Regions from separate parts of the Serratia ficaria genome, predicted to be linked through region 2. Evidence: predicted binding sites of a transcription regulator. Region 2 holds the regulator's gene; the other holds the start of a gene.
The links. The regulator Fur, encoded in region 2, represses iron uptake genes when iron is present. The targets are predictions, from matches to a motif close to ATAATAATGAGAACNACTATCAA.
Positions count from the first base shown of each region.

Region 1: fhuE (ferric-rhodotorulic acid/ferric-coprogen receptor FhuE) is a predicted target of Fur. The motif match lies at 7,342-7,364, and genes of this name have one in related genera.

Region 1 is NZ_LT906479.1:3,236,142-3,245,887, reverse strand. Features, by position in the region: gene CKW09_RS15365 (Dyp-type peroxidase) at 1-216, shown strand, start outside; gene CKW09_RS15360 (FdhF/YdeP family oxidoreductase) at 526-2,820, shown strand; gene CKW09_RS15355 (DUF2474 domain-containing protein) at 3,087-3,233, opposite strand; gene cydB (cytochrome d ubiquinol oxidase subunit II) at 3,261-4,268, opposite strand; gene CKW09_RS15345 (cytochrome ubiquinol oxidase subunit I) at 4,270-5,694, opposite strand; gene umuD (translesion error-prone DNA polymerase V autoproteolytic subunit) at 6,395-6,748, shown strand; gene fhuE (ferric-rhodotorulic acid/ferric-coprogen receptor FhuE) at 7,528-9,741, shown strand.
Region 2 is NZ_LT906479.1:1,358,321-1,368,066, reverse strand. Features, by position in the region: gene kdpE (two-component system response regulator KdpE) at 1-660, shown strand, start outside; gene CKW09_RS06470 (DUF3861 domain-containing protein) at 657-950, opposite strand; gene CKW09_RS06465 (PadR family transcriptional regulator) at 950-1,570, opposite strand; gene pgm (phosphoglucomutase (alpha-D-glucose-1,6-bisphosphate-dependent)) at 1,768-3,411, opposite strand; gene seqA (replication initiation negative regulator SeqA) at 3,486-4,025, opposite strand; gene ybfF (esterase) at 4,249-5,022, shown strand; gene ybfE (LexA regulated protein) at 5,281-5,568, shown strand; gene fldA (flavodoxin FldA) at 5,832-6,371, shown strand; gene fur (ferric iron uptake transcriptional regulator) at 6,702-7,148, shown strand; gene CKW09_RS06430 (beta-N-acetylhexosaminidase) at 7,337-9,746, opposite strand, start outside.

The DNA.
Region 1 (9,746 bases), 1.9 Mb from region 2:
AACAATATGCCCTTCGCGTCACCGGGCCGTGGTGAATACGGCACCTATTTTATCGGTTATTCCCGCCACCTGTGGGTGATCGAGAAGATGCTGGAGCGGATGTTTATCGGCAACCCACCGCCGCTGCATGACCGGATCCTGGATTTTTCCACGGCGGTCGCCGGCGTGACCTTCTTTGTGCCCGCCCGTAAATTCCTGAGCGATCTGGCTGACTGATTAGCCTTGCCGCTGTACTCACTCGCTAGTGGCCGGGCCGCGCTCAGGGCCATTAGCGAGCTCTCTTTCCCTCATGCAAAACCTCCCTTAGGCGATGCCGATTGTCCCGCAGCGACGGCGACGGGCGAAGAATCGAAGCAGAAGCCGCATTAAGGTTGGCAGTACTCATCTATAATGATCAACAGGCTTGGGCCTGGCTGTAGCCGGGCCGGCAATCGGCCGTGGACGATAATTCTAATATCAATCAGTACAACCCATTAGCGGTTAATAAAACACCTGCATTTATCGTGAGCTGTGTCGGAGGCAATAATGGCGAATAGACGAGCAGTACCCGGGATCCATCCCTACGATGGTCCCGCTGGCGGTTGGGGCGCATTGAAAGCAACGGCTATCGCCGTCCGCACGCAGATGGACACCCTTGAGGCACCGGTCACGCTGATGCGCACCAATCAACCGGATGGTTTTGACTGCCCGGGGTGTGCGTGGCCGGATAAAGAGCATCGTTCCACCTTCCAATTCTGTGAAAACGGCGCGAAAGCCGTTACCTGGGAAGCCACCAGCAAACGTGTCACCGCCGAATTTCTGGCGCAAAATACCGTGACTTCACTGCTGCAAAAAACCGATTACGAGCTGGAGGGCTATGGCCGCCTGACGACGCCGCTGAGGTATGACGCCGGCACCGATACCTTGCGCCCTCTCGAATGGGATGAGGCTTTTCAACGCATTGGCGCCGTTCTGCAGACGCTGCAGCCCGACCAGGTCGAGTTCTACACCTCGGGCCGCGCCTCCAACGAAGCGGCCTATCTGTTCCAGCTGTTTGCCCGCGAATACGGCACCAATAACTTCCCCGATTGCTCCAACATGTGCCACGAACCCACCAGCGTGGGGCTGCCGCAGTCGATCGGCATCGGCAAAGGCACGGTGTCGCTGGACGATTTTGACAGCACCGAGCTGGTTATCTCCATCGGCCACAATCCGGGCACCAACCACCCGCGCATGATGGGTACGCTGCATGAGCTGGCGCGCAAAAATGTCCCCATCATCGTCTTTAATCCGCTGCGCGAGCGGGCGCTGGAGCGTTTTACTGACCCGCAAAGCGTTATCGAAATGGCCACCTACAGCTCGACCAACATCGCCTCGACCTACTATCAAGTGAAGGCCGGCGGCGACGCCGCGGCGTTGAAAGGCATAGCCAAAGCGCTGTTGGCGCTGGATGCGCTGCAAGGGGATGCGCTGGACCATGCCTTTATCGCCGAACATACCGCAGGTTTCCCCGCTTTTGCCGACGATTTGGCGGCGACCCCGTGGGAAGCGATCGAGAAAGAATGCGGCCTGACACGTCAGGATCTGGAGCAGGTGGCGGTGGCCTATGCCAAATCCAAGGCCACCATCGTCACCTACGGCATGGGCATCACCCAGCACAATAAAGGGACGGCGAATGTGCGCCTGATCGCCGACCTGCTGCTGATGCGCGGCAACATCGGCAAGCCGGGCGCCGGCATTTGTCCGTTGCGCGGCCATTCCAACGTGCAGGGCAACCGCACCGTCGGCATCACCGAGAAGCCTTCGGCCGATTTTCTGGCGAAACTGGAAGCGGTATTTGGCTTCGCTCCGCCAAAAGGGCATGGCCATGACGCGGTGAAGACCATGCAGGCGATGATCGACGGCGCCTCGAAGGCGCTTATCTGCCTGGGCGGCAACTTTGCCGTGGCGCTGCCGGACCCCGAGCAAAGCTTCCCGGCGATGAAAGCGCTGGATTTGAGCGTGCATATCGGCACCAAGCTTAACCGCAGCCATCTGTTGGTGGCGAAAGAAACCCTTATCCTGCCGTGTCTTGGCCGTACCGAGCTGGACTTGCAGGCGAGCGGGCGGCAATCGGTGACGGTGGAAGACTCGATGTCGATGGTCCATGCTTCCTCCGGCAAATTAAAACCCGCTTCAGACCTGCTGCGTTCAGAACCCGCCATCGTGGCCGGCATGGCCAAAGCGACCCTGCCCAACAGCAAAGTCCCCTGGGATGAACTGATTGAGGATTACGACGTTATCCGCGACCTGATCGAAAAAACCATCCCGGGATTCGACGATTACAATGCGCGCATTCGGCAGCCGGGCGGCTTCCGCATGCCGTTGCCGCCAACCGAACGCCAGTGGCCGACGGCCACCGGCAAGGCGATGTTCTCGGTATTCACCGGGCTGCACGAAAATGAAATCGTGGCGGGGGACGATGTTCTGCGGCTGATCACCCTGCGCAGCCACGACCAATACAACACCACCATTTATGCCCTGGATGACCGCTACCGCGGGGTCTTCGGCCGGCGTGACGTGCTGTTTATGAATGACGTCGATCTTCAGCGGTTGGGGCTTGAACATGGCGACGTGGTTGATTTGGCAACCGCGCTGCCCGGCAGCTCTCAGCGTCTGGAAGGCATTACGGTCATCGCCTACAACATTTCCGCCGGCTCGGTCGGCGCCTACTATCCGGAGGCCAACGTGCTGGTGCCGCTGCACTACATCGATGAAGAGAGCGGCACGCCTTCCTATAAATCCGTGCCAATCAGGGTAACGCTAAGATCTAAAGAGGTTCTCAAGGTAAAAATAGCGTAACGAGAAAGCGTTAAATCGCCCGCACTGGGGCATAATAATCAGCCCCAGTGCGGGATTCTTTTTGAATACTAACCCTACGGAGGTTGCGACCTCTGTTTTTTATGGCGCCGGATCGGTAACGCTTCATTTTTAAAGGCACGAGATTGGTATGGCAAAGGGTTTTACAGAAGCATTAACGCCACTTATGGAAAAGATTAAGCAGCAGGCGCCCAGCAAAATGGGCGCCTTGGGGAGAGAGACAGGCCATGCCAGTGGCCCGTTTGCCGTTAGTGAGTTTTCATGCCGGCCGCGTACATCAGCAGCTTGAATATCGAGGCCACCGCGGCCAGGGCGAGTACGCTCGCTCCCCAGATGGCCAGCATCCACATCAGGCGCCGCCAGAAGGCAGGCCGGTTTTCCGCTACGGACTTCATGATTTCAGCCTCCGTTTCGTTAAGCTGTCAGTGGTAACCCGCATCCGGTTTGATTTTGCCGCGGAACACGTAGTAGCTCCAGCAGGTGTACATCAGGATGACGGGAATAATCAGCAGCGCCCCGACCAGCATAAAGCCCTGGCTCTGCGGCGGTGAAGCCGCCTGCCAAATGGAGATGGACGGCGGGATGATGTTCGGCCAGATGCTGATGCCCAGGCCGCTGAAGCCAAGGAACATCAGGCCCAGCGTGAGCATGAACGGGCCGTAGCTGGCGTGGTTATAGGCCGCCCGCACGATCCCCCAGGAGAAAACCACGACCAGCAGCGGCACCGGCAGGAACCAGACGATGTTCGGGAAGGTAAACCAGCGCTGCGCAATGTCCGGATGCGCGAGCGGCGTCCAGATGCTGATAATGACCACCGCGGCCAGCAGCGCCAGCGTCAGCGGGATGGCCAGGTTCGACATTTTACGGTGCAGTTCGCCCTCGGTTTTCATGATAAGCCAGGTGCTGCCCAGCAGCGCGTAGGCCACCACCAGGCCCACGCCGCAGAACAGCGGGAACGGCGCCAGCCAGCTCAGCGCCGGGCCGCTGTAGGCGCGGCCGGTCACTTCGAAACCGTTCAGCACCGATCCTACCGCGACCCCCTGGCTGAAGGTCGCCACGATAGAGCCGACAATGAACGCCTTGTCCCAGAACGGCCGGTGTTCCGGCGTGGCCTTAAAGCGAAACTCGAAGGCGACGCCGCGGAAAATCAACCCCACCAGCATGATGGTCAACGGAATCGACAGCGCGTCGACAATGACCGCATAGGCCAGCGGGAAGGCGCCGTACAGCGCCGCGCCGCCCAGCACCAGCCAGGTTTCGTTGCCGTCCCATACCGGCGCTACGGTATTCACCATCATGTCCCGCTGAACGGGGTCCTGGTTAAACGGGAACAGGATGCCGATCCCAAGATCAAAACCGTCCATCACAATGTACATCAGCGTTGAGAAAACGATGATGGTGAACCAGATGACTGACAGATCGATACCCATGTTATTCTCTCCCTTCCGGTTTGTTCAGCGGCTCCTGAACCGCCGACAGTGGACGTGCAGGTGTTTGCGACAGGCCCGGGCCGCCCTCGGGGATCGGATGAGCATCTTCGCTGACGGGGCCTTTTTTAATCAATCGCATCAAATAGACATACCCCACGCCAAATACCGAGGTGTAAACCACAATGAAGAGAAGCAGGCTGAACGTCATGTGCATTTCGCCGTGCGGCGAGACCGCGTCCCGCGTGCGCATCACGCCATACACCACCCAGGGTTGCCGGCCGATCTCGGTGGTGAACCAGCCCGCCAGCAGCGCGATCAGCCCCGACGGCCCCATCAGCAGCGCGAACCACAGGAACGGCCGCGACTGATACAGCCGGCCTTTCCAGCGTAGCCAGACGCTGACCACGCCGAGCAGTATCATCAGCATGCCCAACCCGGCCATCACGCGGAACGACCAGAAGATGATGCTGGAGTTGGGGCGGTCTTCTTTCGGGAAGCTTTTCAGCGCCGGCACCTGCTTGTCGAGGCTGTGCGTCAGTATGATGCTGCCCAGATAGGGAACTTCCAGCTTGTAGCGGGTGACCTCGTCGTCCATGTCCGGCATGCCGAACAGCACCAGCGGCGTTGCCTCGCCGGGTTTGTTTTCCCAGTGCCCTTCGATGGCGGCGATTTTGGCCGGCTGATGCTCCAGCGTATTCAAACCATGGGCATCGCCGAGCACCGCCTGGACAGGCGAGACGATCAGCGCCATCCACAGCGCCATGGAGAGCATCTTGCGGATCGCCGGCGTATCGTTGCCCTTCAGCAGGTGCCAGGCCGCGGAGGCGCCGACGAAGAAGGCGCTCGACAGGAAGGCCGCGGTGGTCATGTGCATCAAGCGGTACGGGAAGGACGGGTTGAAGACGATTTTCAGCCAGTCCACCGGCACGACGATGCCGTTCTCGATGGCGAAGCCCTGCGGGGTATGCATCCAGCTGTTGGAGGACAGGATCCAGAAGGTCGATATCAAGGTGCCCAGCGCCACCATGCAGGTGGCGAAGAAGTGCAGCCCGCGCCCGACCCGGTGCCAGCCAAACAGCATCACGCCCAGGAAGCCGGCCTCGAGGAAGAAGGCGGTGAGGACCTCATAGGTCAGCAGCGGCCCGGTGATGCTGCCGGCAAACTGCGAGAATCCGCTCCAGTTGGTGCCGAACTGATAGGCCATCACCAGCCCCGACACCACCCCCATGCCGAAGTTAACGGCAAATATTTTTGACCAGAAATGATAAAGCTCACGGTAGGTGTCATCGTGAGTTTTAAGCCACAGCCCCTCCAGCACCGCCAGAAAACTGGCGAGACCGATAGTAATTGCAGGAAAAATAATGTGAAAGGACACCGTAAAGGCAAATTGTATCCTCGCCAGCTCGAAAGCATCTAATCCGAACATTGTTAACACCCCTCAGTATTACCAAATTGCCAATCCGATGTTCCAGATGGTCATGAGCGAAACAGGGTCCATGGAACAATCTCACAGGTAATCAACACAAAACTGCAGCCCATGGAGCTAAAAAGCGGGTGACCTGACGTTATATTCCCCTTCATTTTTCATTGTGGCGGTCTTGAACATAGGAATAATGTTCACACTGACATACTAAGGTTAGCTCAGTTTCGCGGCGGGATAGTTTTCATCTGCAGGCGTTAATGTGCTGAAAATTAAACGAGATTGATAATTATTATTATCTTGGCGCTGGGGGAATATTGATTGCTCTGTTGCTGAGGCTGCGACTGTTGGCGAAACAAAAGCGGGAAAATACATTTTTATTAATAATCCGGCGACAGCGTCAGGGGTAAAAGAATCGGCGGCAGGCCGCCGCTCGAAGGCCCATGGTTGTCCAGGGGGGGGTAACTAAATCATCGTGCATTTCAATGCGTTCTGACTGGTGCCCGGCAAGCGGCTTGATCCTCGTCACAACATGAATTACTGTATATAAATACAGTATTGGATAAGTTGAAACTCCCTATGGGGGACAAGGGGCATTTTTGCGACACCGACTATGCGGACCAGGGGGGGATATGCCGGCAAACGCCCCCGGGAGCCATGACTGCGGTTGCCGTCGCCGTTTTCTGTTGAGACAAAGGGGGTAACTATGGGCGGTTTTCCTTCCCCGGCGCAGGACTACGTCGAAAGCCGGTTGGATATCGGCAAACTGCTGGTGCGGCATCCCAACGCCACCTACTTTGTGCGCGCCAGCGGCGATTCGATGATCGACGGCAATATTCAGGATGGCGATCTGCTGATCGTCGACAGCGCGCTGACGCCGGAGCATGGCAATATCGTTATCGCCGCCGTAGACGGCGAGTTCACCGTCAAGAGGCTGCAGCGCCACCCGGATTTGCGGCTGTTGCCGATGGATCCGGCCTACGCGCCGATGGTTTTCGGCGACGAAACGCAGCTGGAAATCTTCGGCGTGGTGACGTTTATCGTCTACGCCGCGACATAGCGCCGGCCTCCCGGCTTTCATTTTAATCATGAAATTAACCGGGAGGTTTTCGCGCGCCTGGCGGTGAGTGCGGTTAATACCCTAAAGCGCCAAGATAAACGTTCTCGGCTAAAGGTTACTGGCTAGGATATATCAATGGAATATCTTGGAATAATCCTGTTTACAAATAACTTTTTGAAAATAAAAACGAAAGAGATAATAGTGAGCTCCACGCAAAGGACAGCAAATTGGAATGAAAATGGATTTTTCAGGGATAATTATCGCATTGCTCTTGTTCGCTTTTTCCATATTTTCACTGGTAAGACACGCTAAACTCCAATCAAAACGCACCCTGCCGAAACCCCGCAAGCGGGTGAAACGTATCCTAAACAAGCCAGATAAACGCTCATGGTGCCTTGTCGTCTTCAATGATGAGTCCAAAAGAACGCCGGACCTTAACATGCTCGATCGTCAGGGAAGTTAAGGTTAAGCGGCCGGGCCAGCCTTCAAAGGCGATGCGATCGGCCTGTGCCTCCGTTTCTCCTCCCCCGCACCGTCTGCCGCGCAGGGCACCGCCCTGAGGCCGGTAATACTCTTTTACACTAACGATTAAAATGCTTATAGTTCTCATTCGTATTAATGATCGCTTCGGCGGGCATTAACGCGTCAGCAGGGAAGGTTATCAACGTCGGAGTGATGCCTGGGGCGGTAACTCATTATTGGGACAGGGAAAACCGGCTGAGTGCGCCGTATCTTCATTCAGCCAATCAAACATAATAAAAATGCCTGAGGGTAAAGTCATGTTTCTGGCTCCATGCCATAGCAAAGGGGATCGCGCCGGCGGTTCGGCATCCCGTAAAATCCATGTTTCATCACTCACCGGCGTTGCCGCATTCGTCGCGGTGGCGCTGCAGGCGCCTTATGCTTGCGCCGCAGAGGCCGGGGCAAAAGAAGATACCCTGCTGGTCGAAGCCTCGGCCGAGAGCGCCGGCGAGACGGGGGAAAACGACTACAGCGTGCCGATAACCCGGGCGGGCACCAAAATGGCCCTGACCGCGCGCGACATACCGCAGTCCGTCAGCATTATCAGCAAACAGCGCATGCAGGATCAGCAGTTGCAGACGCTGGGGGATGCGCTGAAAAACACCACCGGCGTCACCGAAAAGGTGGCGGACCTTGACCGCAGTACCTTTTATTCGCGCGGTTTCTTGATCGACAACTATATGGTTGACGGTATTCCCACCCAGTTTGAAGAGCGCTGGAATTTGGGCGATTCGTCGGCCGATACCGCGATCTACGAACGCATTGAAGTGGTGCGCGGCGCGACCGGCCTGATGACCGGCGCCGGCAATCCTTCCGCTGCGGTGAACATGGTGCGCAAGCATGCCGACAGCCGCGAGTTTGTCGGCAACGTTTCCGCCAGCTATGGCAGTTGGAATAAGCAGCGCTATGTGGCGGACCTTTCCGCACCGCTGAGCGAGTCCGGCAGGGTGCGCGGCCGCGTGGTCGCCGGGTATCAGGGCAACGACAGCTATGTCGATCGCTACAGCGCCGACAAGACATTTTTCTATGGGGTGGTGGATGCCGATCTGACCGACTCCACGACGCTCTCCGTCGGTTACGACTATCAGAAAACCAACGCCAACAGCCCCACCTGGGGAGGGATGCCGCGGTGGTACAGCGACGGCAGCAAAACGCATTACGATCGTGAATTCAACACTGCGCCCGACTGGGCCTACAACGATAAGCAATCGCGAAAGCTGTTCGCCACGTTGAAGCAACGTTTTGATAATGGCTGGCAGTTCACGCTGAACGGCGCCGATACGGAAACCCGTCTCGACAGCAAAATGCTGTATATCGACGGCTACTTCGATAAAAACACCGGCATCGGCGTCAGCCCTTACGCGAATTATCCGGTGGTCGGCGGCACGGGCTACAACACCGGAACGCGCAAGGTGCACGCCGTCGATGCGTTCGCCAGCGGGCCGTACGCGCTGTTCGGGCGCCAGCACCAGCTGATGGCCGGCGTCAGCTACAGCAGGCAGAACAATCGCTATCTCAACGCCTTCGCCAATCTCTCGCCGTCAGACGTGGGCAACTTCAATCACTGGGGCGGGGATTTTCCCGAGACCGACTGGAATGCGTTGAGCCTGGCGCAGGAGGATACCATTCACCAGAAGTCGGCTTATACCGCGACCCGCATTTCGCTGGCGGATCCGCTGCATCTGATCGTCGGCGCGCGTTATACCCAGTGGAGCACCAGCACCCTGAGCCAAAATATGGAGAAGAACAATGTCACGCCTTACGCCGGGCTGGTGTACGACATCGACGATACCTGGTCAGCCTACGCCAGCTACACTTCGGTGTTCAAACCGCAAACTTACCGCGACAGCGGCGGCAATTACCTGTCGCCGATTACCGGGAAGAACTATGAGGCGGGGCTAAAAGCCGACTGGCTGAACAGTCGGTTGACCGGCTCAGTGGCGATATTCCGCATCGAGCAGGACAACGTGGCGCAAAGCACCGGCGCGGTGATCCCCGGCACCCTGGAAACGGCTTACTACGGTGCGCAAGGCTCGGTCAGCAAAGGCATCGAGTTCGAAGTGAACGGCGCAGTGACCGATAACCTGCAAATGACCTTCGGCGCCACCCGCTATGTGGCGGAAGACAGCGAAGGAAACGCGGTCAACCCGGCGTTGCCGCGCACGACGGTCAAGCTGTTCACGGCCTATAACCCGCCGACGCTGAGAGCGTTGACGCTGGGCGGCGGCATCAACTGGCAGACCCACGTGTGGCAGGACGTCAGCGGCCCGGAAGGGAACGGCACCCTGCGGGCCGAGCAGGGCAGCTATGCGCTGGTCAACCTGTTTGGGCGTTATCAGGTCACCCCGCAGCTGTCGGTGCAGGCGAACCTGAACAACCTGTTCGATAAAACTTACGACACCTCGGTTGACCGCTATGTGGTCTACGGCGCGCCGCGCAATTTCGCCGTCACCGCCAACTACCGTTTCTAAGCTAG
Region 2 (9,746 bases):
GTCGAGGATGAAAAAGAGATCCGCCGCTTCGTGCGCACCGCGCTGGAAAGCGAGGGCCTGCGGGTATTTGAGAGCGAAACGCTGCAGCGCGGGCTGATTGAAGCCGGTACGCGCAAGCCGGACCTGATCATTCTGGATTTGGGGTTGCCGGACGGCGACGGGTTGAACTATATCCGCGATCTGCGGCAATGGAGCGCCATTCCGGTGATCGTGCTGTCGGCGCGCAACGCGGAAGAAGACAAGATCGCCGCGCTGGACGCCGGAGCGGATGATTACCTCAGCAAACCGTTCGGCATCGGCGAACTGCTGGCGCGGGTGCGGGTGGCGCTGCGCCGCCATTCTGCCAGCCTGCAGGAAAGCCCGTTGGTCAGCTTTTCGGCCATCACCGTCGATCTGATCAACCGCCGGGTGCTGCGCAACGATGAAGATCTGCACCTGACGCCGATTGAGTTCCGGCTGCTGGCCGAACTGCTGGCCAATTCAGGCAAGGTGATCACCCAGCGCCAGCTGCTGAGCCACGTCTGGGGCCCCAACTACGTGGAACACAGCCATTACCTGCGCATCTATATGGGCCATCTGCGGCAAAAGCTGGAGGTCGATCCGGCGCGCCCCCGGCATCTGCTGACCGAGACCGGCGTCGGTTACCGCTTTATGCCTTAAGGCCCCTTTTTCAAGCCGATCATAAACGCCTTGAACGCCTCGCGCAGCGGGGCGAACACCGGGTGCTTGCGGTTTTCGATCATCACTTCGGAGAACAGCTTCAGCCCAACGGCGAAGGCCGCGCTTTGCCGGGGGCCGAAGTTCAGGTCCTCTCGCGCCTGGATGCGTTCGACGATGCCGAGAATATCGTCGTGATTCTCCACTTCAAAACTCAACGGCGCTTTCTCTACCGGGTTGCCCTGGCGATCGCTCAGGGCTTCTACGGTGATTTTAAAACGGTGGCCGGGCATCAGTCGTTCTCCTGTTCTGCGGGTTTGATGTTCATTTCGCGCTCAATCGCCGCGACGGCGGTCAGCAAGGCCGCATTGATGCGTTCCACCTGCTGCGGCGTAAGGTCGGCGCGCATCACGTTGCCGCGCAGCAGGCTGCGCAGGCGATGCATCGCGTCGAAGATCCCTTCCGCCAGATTGCCCTGCGGGTGCCGCTCGCGCCCGGCGCCGGCCAAGCGGGCCAGGATCACGTCGACCACCTGCTGATGCTTTTGCAGCTCGCTCTGGCCCGCCGCGGTGATCTGATAGCTTTTGCGGCCGTTGCCGGTGGTGATCGGCGCGAGGAAATCCTGCTCTTCCAGCAGCGTCAGGGTGGGATAAATCACCCCCGGGCTCGGCACGTACAGCCCGGAAGACGCCTCGTCGATCGCCTTGATCAGCTCGTAGCCGTGGCTGGGCTTGCGCGCCACCAACGCCAGCAACACCAGGCGCAGATCGCCGTGCTCGAACATGCGGTGACGCCCGCCGCGACCGCGCGTTTCCCCTTCGCCGCCAAAACGATGGCGCCCGCCGCGATGACGGCCGTGGCCCTGTTCGCACTCAGGGTGCCGATGACGGTGTAAACCTAATCGATGAAACATAGGGTGATACCTCGCAATGAATGATTTGACGATGTTAACCACGAGGTCGTTTAGATATATCTAAATGGCTTCGATATAGCTAATTTAGATCGATATATCTAAATGCGCAAGCGCTGAAGGAAAAATAGATATATCTAAATTGCAGGCATAAAAAAAGCGCTGTAAAAACAGCGCTTTTTTTCGTACGAAGGGAAAGATTATTTCGCGGAAGCCAGGACTTCGCTGACGATCTCTACCGCCTCATGTTCGATCTTCTCGCGGTGCTCGGCACCCAGAAAGCTCTCGCAGTAAATCTTGTAGGCCTCTTCGGTGCCTGAAGGACGGGCGGCGAACCAGCCGTTGTCGGTCATCACTTTCAGGCCGCCAATCGACGCGCCGTTGCCCGGCGCGCTGGTCAGACGCGCGGTGATAGGATCACCGCCCAGCGTGCTGGCCTTGACCATCTCCGGCGACAGCTTGGACAACGCGGCTTTTTGCGCGTGGCTGGCCGGCGCCTGGATGCGGTTATAGCTTGGCGCGCCAAAGCGCTTGGCCAGATCGTCGTAATGATGCTGCGGGTTCTCGCCGGTAACCGCGGTGATTTCCGCCGCCAGCAGGCACATGATGATGCCGTCCTTGTCGGTCGACCACGGCGTGCCGTTGAAGCGCAGGAACGATGCCCCGGCGCTCTCTTCGCCGCCGAAGCCGAAGCTGCCGTCGAACAGGCCGTCAACGAACCACTTGAAACCGACCGGCACTTCCACCAGCTTGCGGCCGAGGTCGGCCACCACGCGGTCGATCATCGCGCTGGACACCAGCGTTTTGCCTACCGCCACGTCGGCGCCCCACTGCGGGCGATGCTGGAACAGGTAGTTGATGGCCACCGCCAGATAATGGTTCGGGTTCATCAGGCCCTTCGGCGTCACGATGCCGTGGCGGTCGTAATCCGGATCGTTGGCGAACGCCAAATCGAACTTGTCGCGCAGCGCCAGTAGCCCGGCCATCGCCGACTCGGAAGAGCAATCCATGCGAATGATGCCGTCGTGATCCAGATGCATAAAGCGGAAGGTCTGATCGATGGAATCGTTCACCAGCGTCAGGTCCAGCTGGTAATGCTCGGCCACGCGCTGCCAGTAAGCGATGCCGGAGCCGCCGAGCGGATCCACGCCCAGCTTCAGGCCGGCGCGCTGGATGGCGGGCATGTCGACGACGTCGACCAGCCCTTCAACGTACGGCTGCACCAGATCTTTGGCGTGCAGATGGCCGCTGTTCCAGGCCTTGTCCAGCGACTGACGCTGAACGCCCTTCAACTGCTGCGCCAGCAGTTCGTTGGCGCGCTTTTCAATCACCGAGGTCAGGTTGGTGTCGGCCGGGCCGCCGTTCGGCGGGTTGTACTTGATGCCGCCGTCTTCCGGTGGGTTATGGGAAGGGGTAATGACGATGCCGTCGGCCTGCGCCCCGCCCTGGCGGTTGTGGCACAGGATGGCGTGCGATACCGCCGGCGTTGGCGTGAAGCCGTTGTTTTCCTGCACGACCACGTCGACGCCGTTGGCGGTCAGCACTTCCAGCACCGAAATGAAGGCCGGCTCCGACAGCGCATGGGTATCCTTGCCGACGTAGCACGGACCGGTAGTGCCCTGCTGACGGCGAACTTCGGCGATCGCCTGCGCGATGGCGAGAATGTGCGCTTCATTAAAACTGTGGCGCAGCGCGCTGCCGCGGTGACCGGATGTCCCGAATTTCACCGCGTGGGCGGCGTTGCCCGCTTCCGGCTGCAGCACATAGTACTGCGACGTAAGCTGGGCTACGTTGATCAAATCGCTTTGCCGGGCGGGCTGCCCGGCACGTGGACTATTCGCCATCGACCTATCTCCCTCATCCCTGCCAGTGGCCGGGCAATATGTCGCACGGCCAGCATGACGGGCTGTTCGCTAAATTAGACGGTGCCGCAAACTTTCTCTATCAGTTCCGCCGGGAACTGCATGGCCTGCATGATGTGTTCAATCATGCTGCGTTTGCGGCCGGTATTGGTATTGGTAATCACCCAATAAGGGGTGCCCGGAACGTGTTTCGGCTTGGTATGCGTACCGTTGGCCAGCAGGGTTTGCTGATCGCCGGCAAAGTAGGTGCGGGTACGGCCGTGCAACGCATCGGTGGCGGCGGCAAAGCCGGCGGCATCGAGGGTATAGAGCGTGGACAGCACCAGCATAAAACGGTTAACGGCCTTATTCTGCTCGGCGTACTCATCCGACAGCAGCAGCTCACGCACGGCGCGCACGCGATCGCGCGGGCGCTGCGCGGGCGCCGCCTTTTCCAACTCGGCGGACTGAGCGCCGGCGGCGGGTACGGAGCGTACCGGTTGGCCTGCGGTAAATTTCAACATGCGGCGTAAAATATCGGACGCGCTCTCACCGATGTGTTGCGTGTGGCTGGCAATATAACGGTAAAGCTCTTCGTCGACTTCAATAGTTTTCATCTTTATCCAGTACTGTTTTTTCTACTTAGAACCTGAAGCCAGATCCTGCATTCAAGCCATGGGATTATAAGGTTAAAAGCGCGGGGGCGAACACCACTAAGTGTCGCCAAACGGAAAATGCAGACTAATACCTATTCCCGTCGTACTTCAAGCTGCATCGCTCAACTCCGCGTTATTCATCGTGCGATTCAATCATGATACCCTAATCTGAATCTCTCTCAGCATGAACTTCGCCATGAAATTACATTATCAACTGCTGGCCGCCGAGTCGGACGCCCTGCCGGTGCTGCTGATCCACGGCCTGTTCGGCAATCTGGACAACCTGGGCGTGCTGGCGCGCGACCTGAACCGGCGCCACAGCGTCATCAAGGTCGATCTGCGCAACCATGGCCTGTCGCCGCGTTCCGCAGAGATGACCTACCCGGCCATGGCGCAGGATCTGCTGACGCTGCTCGACGACCTGCAGCTGGAGAAAGTCATCGTCATCGGCCATTCGATGGGCGGCAAAGCGGCGATGGCGCTGACCGCCATTGCGCCGGAGCGCATCGACAAGCTGATCGTCATCGACGTGGCGCCGGTGGATTACCGCACCCGCCGCCACGATGAGATTTTCGCCGCGCTGAAGGCCGTGAGCGCCGCCGGCATTACCCAGCGCCAACAGGCCGCCCAGCTGATGCGCGATTATCTGCAGGAAGAAGGGGTGATCCAGTTTCTGCTGAAATCCTTCCACAACGGCGAATGGCGTTTCAACCTGCCGGTGTTGATCGCGCAGTACGAAAACGTCACCGGCTGGCAGGAGGTGCCCGCCTGGCCGCACCCGACGCTGTTCATCCGCGGCGGGCTGTCGCCCTACGTGCAGGACGGTTACCGCGCCGACATCGCGCGCCAGTTCCCGCTGGCCCGCGCGCACGTGGTGGCGGGAACCGGGCACTGGGTGCACGCCGAAAAACCGGAAGCGGTGCTGCGCGCCATCCACCGTTTTCTCGGCGAAGCCTGACAAACGCCCGTCGCTGGCGAAAAAACGCGCTAAAGATAACGGCTTAGCGCGCTTTCGGCTCAGTTAAGCATTGTCGTTGCTCTATCTGCTGGGGTAATATGGCGCGCTATAATTTTGCCGCCCTGCCCAGCGTGTTCGCTAACGCCAGTCCGGGGGTGAATTTGGGTTAGGGTTTATTGGCCCGAAGTGTGTTAACCGAATCGTCCGGAAGCGTGTAAAACGCTTTTTGATGCAAACTTCCTTGCAGTACCGCTACCTATGGCAAAAGAACAAACGGATCGCACGACGCTGGATCTGTTCGCAGATGAACGCCGTCCGGGGCGCCCGAAAACCAACCCGCTATCCCGCGATGAACAGCTTAGAATCAATAAGCGCAATCAGCTGCGGCGCGATAAAGTACGTGGATTGCGGCGCGTGGAGTTGAAAATCAACGCGGATGCGGTGGACGCCCTGAACAAACTGGCGGAACAGCGCAATATCAGCCGCAGCGAGCTCATTGAGCAAATGCTGCTGGCGCAGCTGGCGGAAGAACAGCCAGAACATTGATCTCTTCGGCCGCACATGCGGCGCGGCGTTAAGGATGACGCCGGATCAACACCGTTTTACTCTCCTCCGGCATCGCATAAATGCGATAAAACCCCGGGGTAAATTTCTGGCATGATAGGCGTTTACCGGCAAGAGACCGCGCCCACACGGCGCCCGCCACTGCGGCGGCCGGCTTTTGCCATGGCATCATTTTAATCGGTGTTAGCGGGGTCAGCACTAACATCGTGTAATGCAATTAATTGAATTTAAAGGTTATACGCGATATGGCTACTGTAGGCATTTTCTTTGGCAGCGACACTGGCAATACCGAAAACATTGCCAAAATGATCCAGAAAATTCTCCAGAAACAGTTTGGCGACGAGGTGTCTGAAGTGCACGACATCGCCAAAAGCAGCAAAGAGGATCTGGAAGGTTTCGATATCCTGCTGCTGGGTATCCCAACCTGGTACTACGGTGAAGCGCAGTGCGACTGGGATGACTTTTTCCCGACGCTGGAAGAAGTCGACTTCAACGGCAAGCTGGTTGCGCTGTTCGGCTGCGGCGACCAGGAAGACTACGCGGAATACTTCTGTGATGCGATGGGCACCATCCGCGACATCATCGAACCCCACGGCGCCGCCATCGTCGGCCACTGGCCAACCAAGGGCTACCATTTCGAAGCGTCCAAGGGCCTGGCGGACGACGACCACTTCATCGGCCTGGCTATCGACGAAGATCGCCAACCGGAGCTGACCAACGAACGTGTCGAAGCCTGGGTCAAACAGATCGTCGAAGAACTGAGCCTGGCCGACATCGTCGGCTGAGGCCATTGTTGCCTAAAGGTTGAACAAAGGCCCTGCAAAGTGCATAGTGTGGCCAGCAGGGCCGTCATCGGCAGCATGGATTGCTGCAATAGAAGCTACATATTGGTAACTTCCCACATCGTCACGGTAGACTGAGATATCGGTTTATCCCATCCATCAAGGCGTTGCATGTGTACCATGCAATAGTGCAATTATATCTTTGTTAACAACCGGCGGTTTCCATTTAGGGCAACCGGTTCTATAATGAGACGCAATTAACTCTTTGTGCCGACCGATGCCACAGGCGAGAACGCCTCAACTTGATTAGCATAGTAACAGGACTGAATCCGCATGACTGACAACAACACCGCATTGAAGAAGGCCGGCTTAAAAGTCACGCTTCCGCGACTCAAAATCCTGGAAGTACTGCAAAATCCGGAATGCCATCACGTCAGTGCGGAAGATTTGTATAAAAAACTGATAGATATGGGCGAAGAAATCGGACTGGCGACGGTTTACCGCGTGCTGAACCAGTTTGATGATGCGGGCATTGTGACTCGTCACAATTTCGAAGGCGGCAAGTCCGTATTCGAACTGACCCAGCAGCACCACCACGATCACCTGATCTGCCTGGACTGCGGCAAAGTGATCGAATTCAGAGATGAATCGATCGAAGCGCGTCAGCGCGACATCGCCAAGCAACACGGCATCAAACTCACCAACCACAGCCTGTACCTGTACGGCCACTGTGAAACCGGTGACTGCCGCGAAGACGATACGCTGCACGACGCCAAGTAATCCTCCGGGATTGAACAACCGCCTCAGGGCGGTTTTTTTGTGCCCGTCGCCGGCGGGAAAAAAAGCCCCGGCAGCGCCGGGGAAGGTTCACTTGACGAAATACCACAATTGCAGCGGCGTAACTCCACCGACTTCTCTCACTTCACCCTCGGCCCGCCGCCGACACGCAGCGGGCCGCATCAGCCGGCTTAAACCTTCTCGGCGCGGCTGTAACGCTTGCCGTCCGGGCTGACCGCACGCACCAGCACCTCGCCGGAGACCGCCGGCCCGGCGTTGGCGTCATAGCGCTGCCATTGCTTACCGCCGTCGGTGGAGTACTCGATGCCCAGCCCCGGCAGAGAGATATTCGCCTCCAGCTTGCCGCCGGTGACGCGCGCGCCCGGCACCGGCAGGCGATAGCTGACGCCGCCCTTGTCCAGCTTGGCCAGCTCGCGCTGGCCGAGCAGGTTGGCGAAGCGCAGCCAGTCCTGATCCAGAGCCTTGCCGTCGACAAAGTGCGTTTTCCCGCCCCGGTACTCGCGGCCGGCCCGGTAATCCTGCTCCCAGGAGGCGCGATGCCAGGCGCGTTCGGCTACCGACAGCGAACGCGGGAAGATCATGTATTCCATTTGCGGGTCGGTGCGCTGGGTTTCGCTCCACAGCTGGGCGGAGATGCCGTAGGCGCCCGGCCAGGGTTTGTCGCTTCTGGCGGTGAAGCGATTGCCGTCGCGGTCCACCGAGGTTTCGGCGTTCTGCGGCAGGTTGTCCGGCGCGAAGCTGAACATCTTCCGTTCGTCGCTGAAGCGGGTGCCCCAGTAATAACCGCGCTCGTCCGGATTCACCTCGTAAGGGAAGTCCATATAAACGTAATCCGGGTTGGAGATGATCACCTCGTAGCCCTTGTTCGCCCAGTCATTGGCGCTGTCGAAACCGCCCCAGTACAGGGTGTCCCAGAAGTTCACGCCCACGCGCGGCGTGGCGAACGCGCCGGCGTCCTGCGCATCTTTCAGGCCATCCTGCCAGGCCTGCATTCTGCCGATGCCGTGCGCCTTCACCAGTTGGCTGACCTCCAGCCCGAAGTAGCTCGGCAGATGCGCCATATCGGCCACCTTGCCGTCTTCGATCATCGCCTGGCACACCCGGGATTTCGCCCAGGGCTTGTCTTCCTTGCTCTGGTCGATTATGCCCTTGCCCGCTTCAGGTTTCAGGCGATCGGTATACCCCGCCCCCAGGCGAATATTTTTCGCTTCGTCACCGCCGAAATGCCAGGTGTTCAACGGCTGGCCGGCCTCTCGATGCATTTGGGCAATCTCGCCGATCACCTTGTCGACAAAGCGTTTGGAGGAGTCCAGGCACGGGTTCAGATAGCTCTGGCGGTTGAAGTACTGCACCGAAGTCGTGTTGGAAGTATCGGTCGGATCGACCAGGCGGAACTCGTTGGCCTCGCGCTCTTTGCCCGCCGCATGCAGTTTTTTGTAACGCGCCTCCATGGAAACCACCGCCGCGCGCGCGTGCGCCGGCATGTCGATTTCCGGGATCACCTCAATCTGGCGCGCCTGCGCGTATTTGACGATGTCGATATAGTCCTGCCGGGAGAAGAAGCCGCCGTATGCCTCCGGCCCCTGGCCATACTGCGGCAGCAGGCAGGCGGTTTCGCTCAGGTCGTGGCAGCGCCGGCCCCCGACGTCGGTCAGTTCAGGCAGGCCCGGGATTTCGATGCGCCAGCCTTCGTCGTCGCTCAGGTGGAAGTGGAATTTATTCAGCTTGTAGGCCGCCATCTGATCCAGCAGGCGCAGCACCGCGTCTTTATGATGGAAGTTGCGCGCCACGTCGAGAAAGATGCCGCGATACGGGAAACGCGGCGCGTCTTTGGCGTCCAACGTGGCGATGTCGCTGCCGCCATCGCTCGGCACCAGCGACAGGATCGACTGCAGCCCGTTGAATACCCCCGCCTGATCGAAGCCGATCACGCGCGCTTCCTGCCTGCCGATTTTCAGCTCATAGGCGCCCGACACCGCCAGCGGGCCTTTGAACCTGCCCGGTTGGATCGCGGTGTTGATCGGATAGCCCTGCGCGTTAGCGGCCACGCCCAGCAGCGCGAAGCGCTGGCCTACGGCCTCGGCCGCCGGTTTGGCCAGCGCGCTCAAATCCAGCGCCACGCCCTTGCTCAGGTCGACATCCTGCGGATGCACCTTCACCTCCCGCGGCGTCGGCACAATCTGGCCGCGCAGCGCGGCGGCCGGCAGGGTTTTCAGCGCGGCGTTGTTGATAAAGCGCGAAGCCGGCGTCATCAGAACGTTGTTGTCGTCCTTGGTGCGCTTCCACTGGTCGCCGGTAAAGGGCGCCACGAAGCGGCTCAGATCTTCGGTATCGGTATTGCGCAGAATTTTCGGTTTGGCGTCGCCGGACGCGGCGTACCAGCGCGGTACGAAATCGGTTTTAAACAGTTGCCAGTATTCGGCGACGATCGGGATGGTCACCGCCTGCCCTGCCGGGAAACCGCTGAACGTCGCGGTCGGCTCCAGTTTGTACAGATCGCCGGTCAGGTGCGTTATCCTGAATTGTTCGTTATCCACCTGCAGGGTTTGGCGCGCGCTGTGGAAATAAATCGCCCAGTCG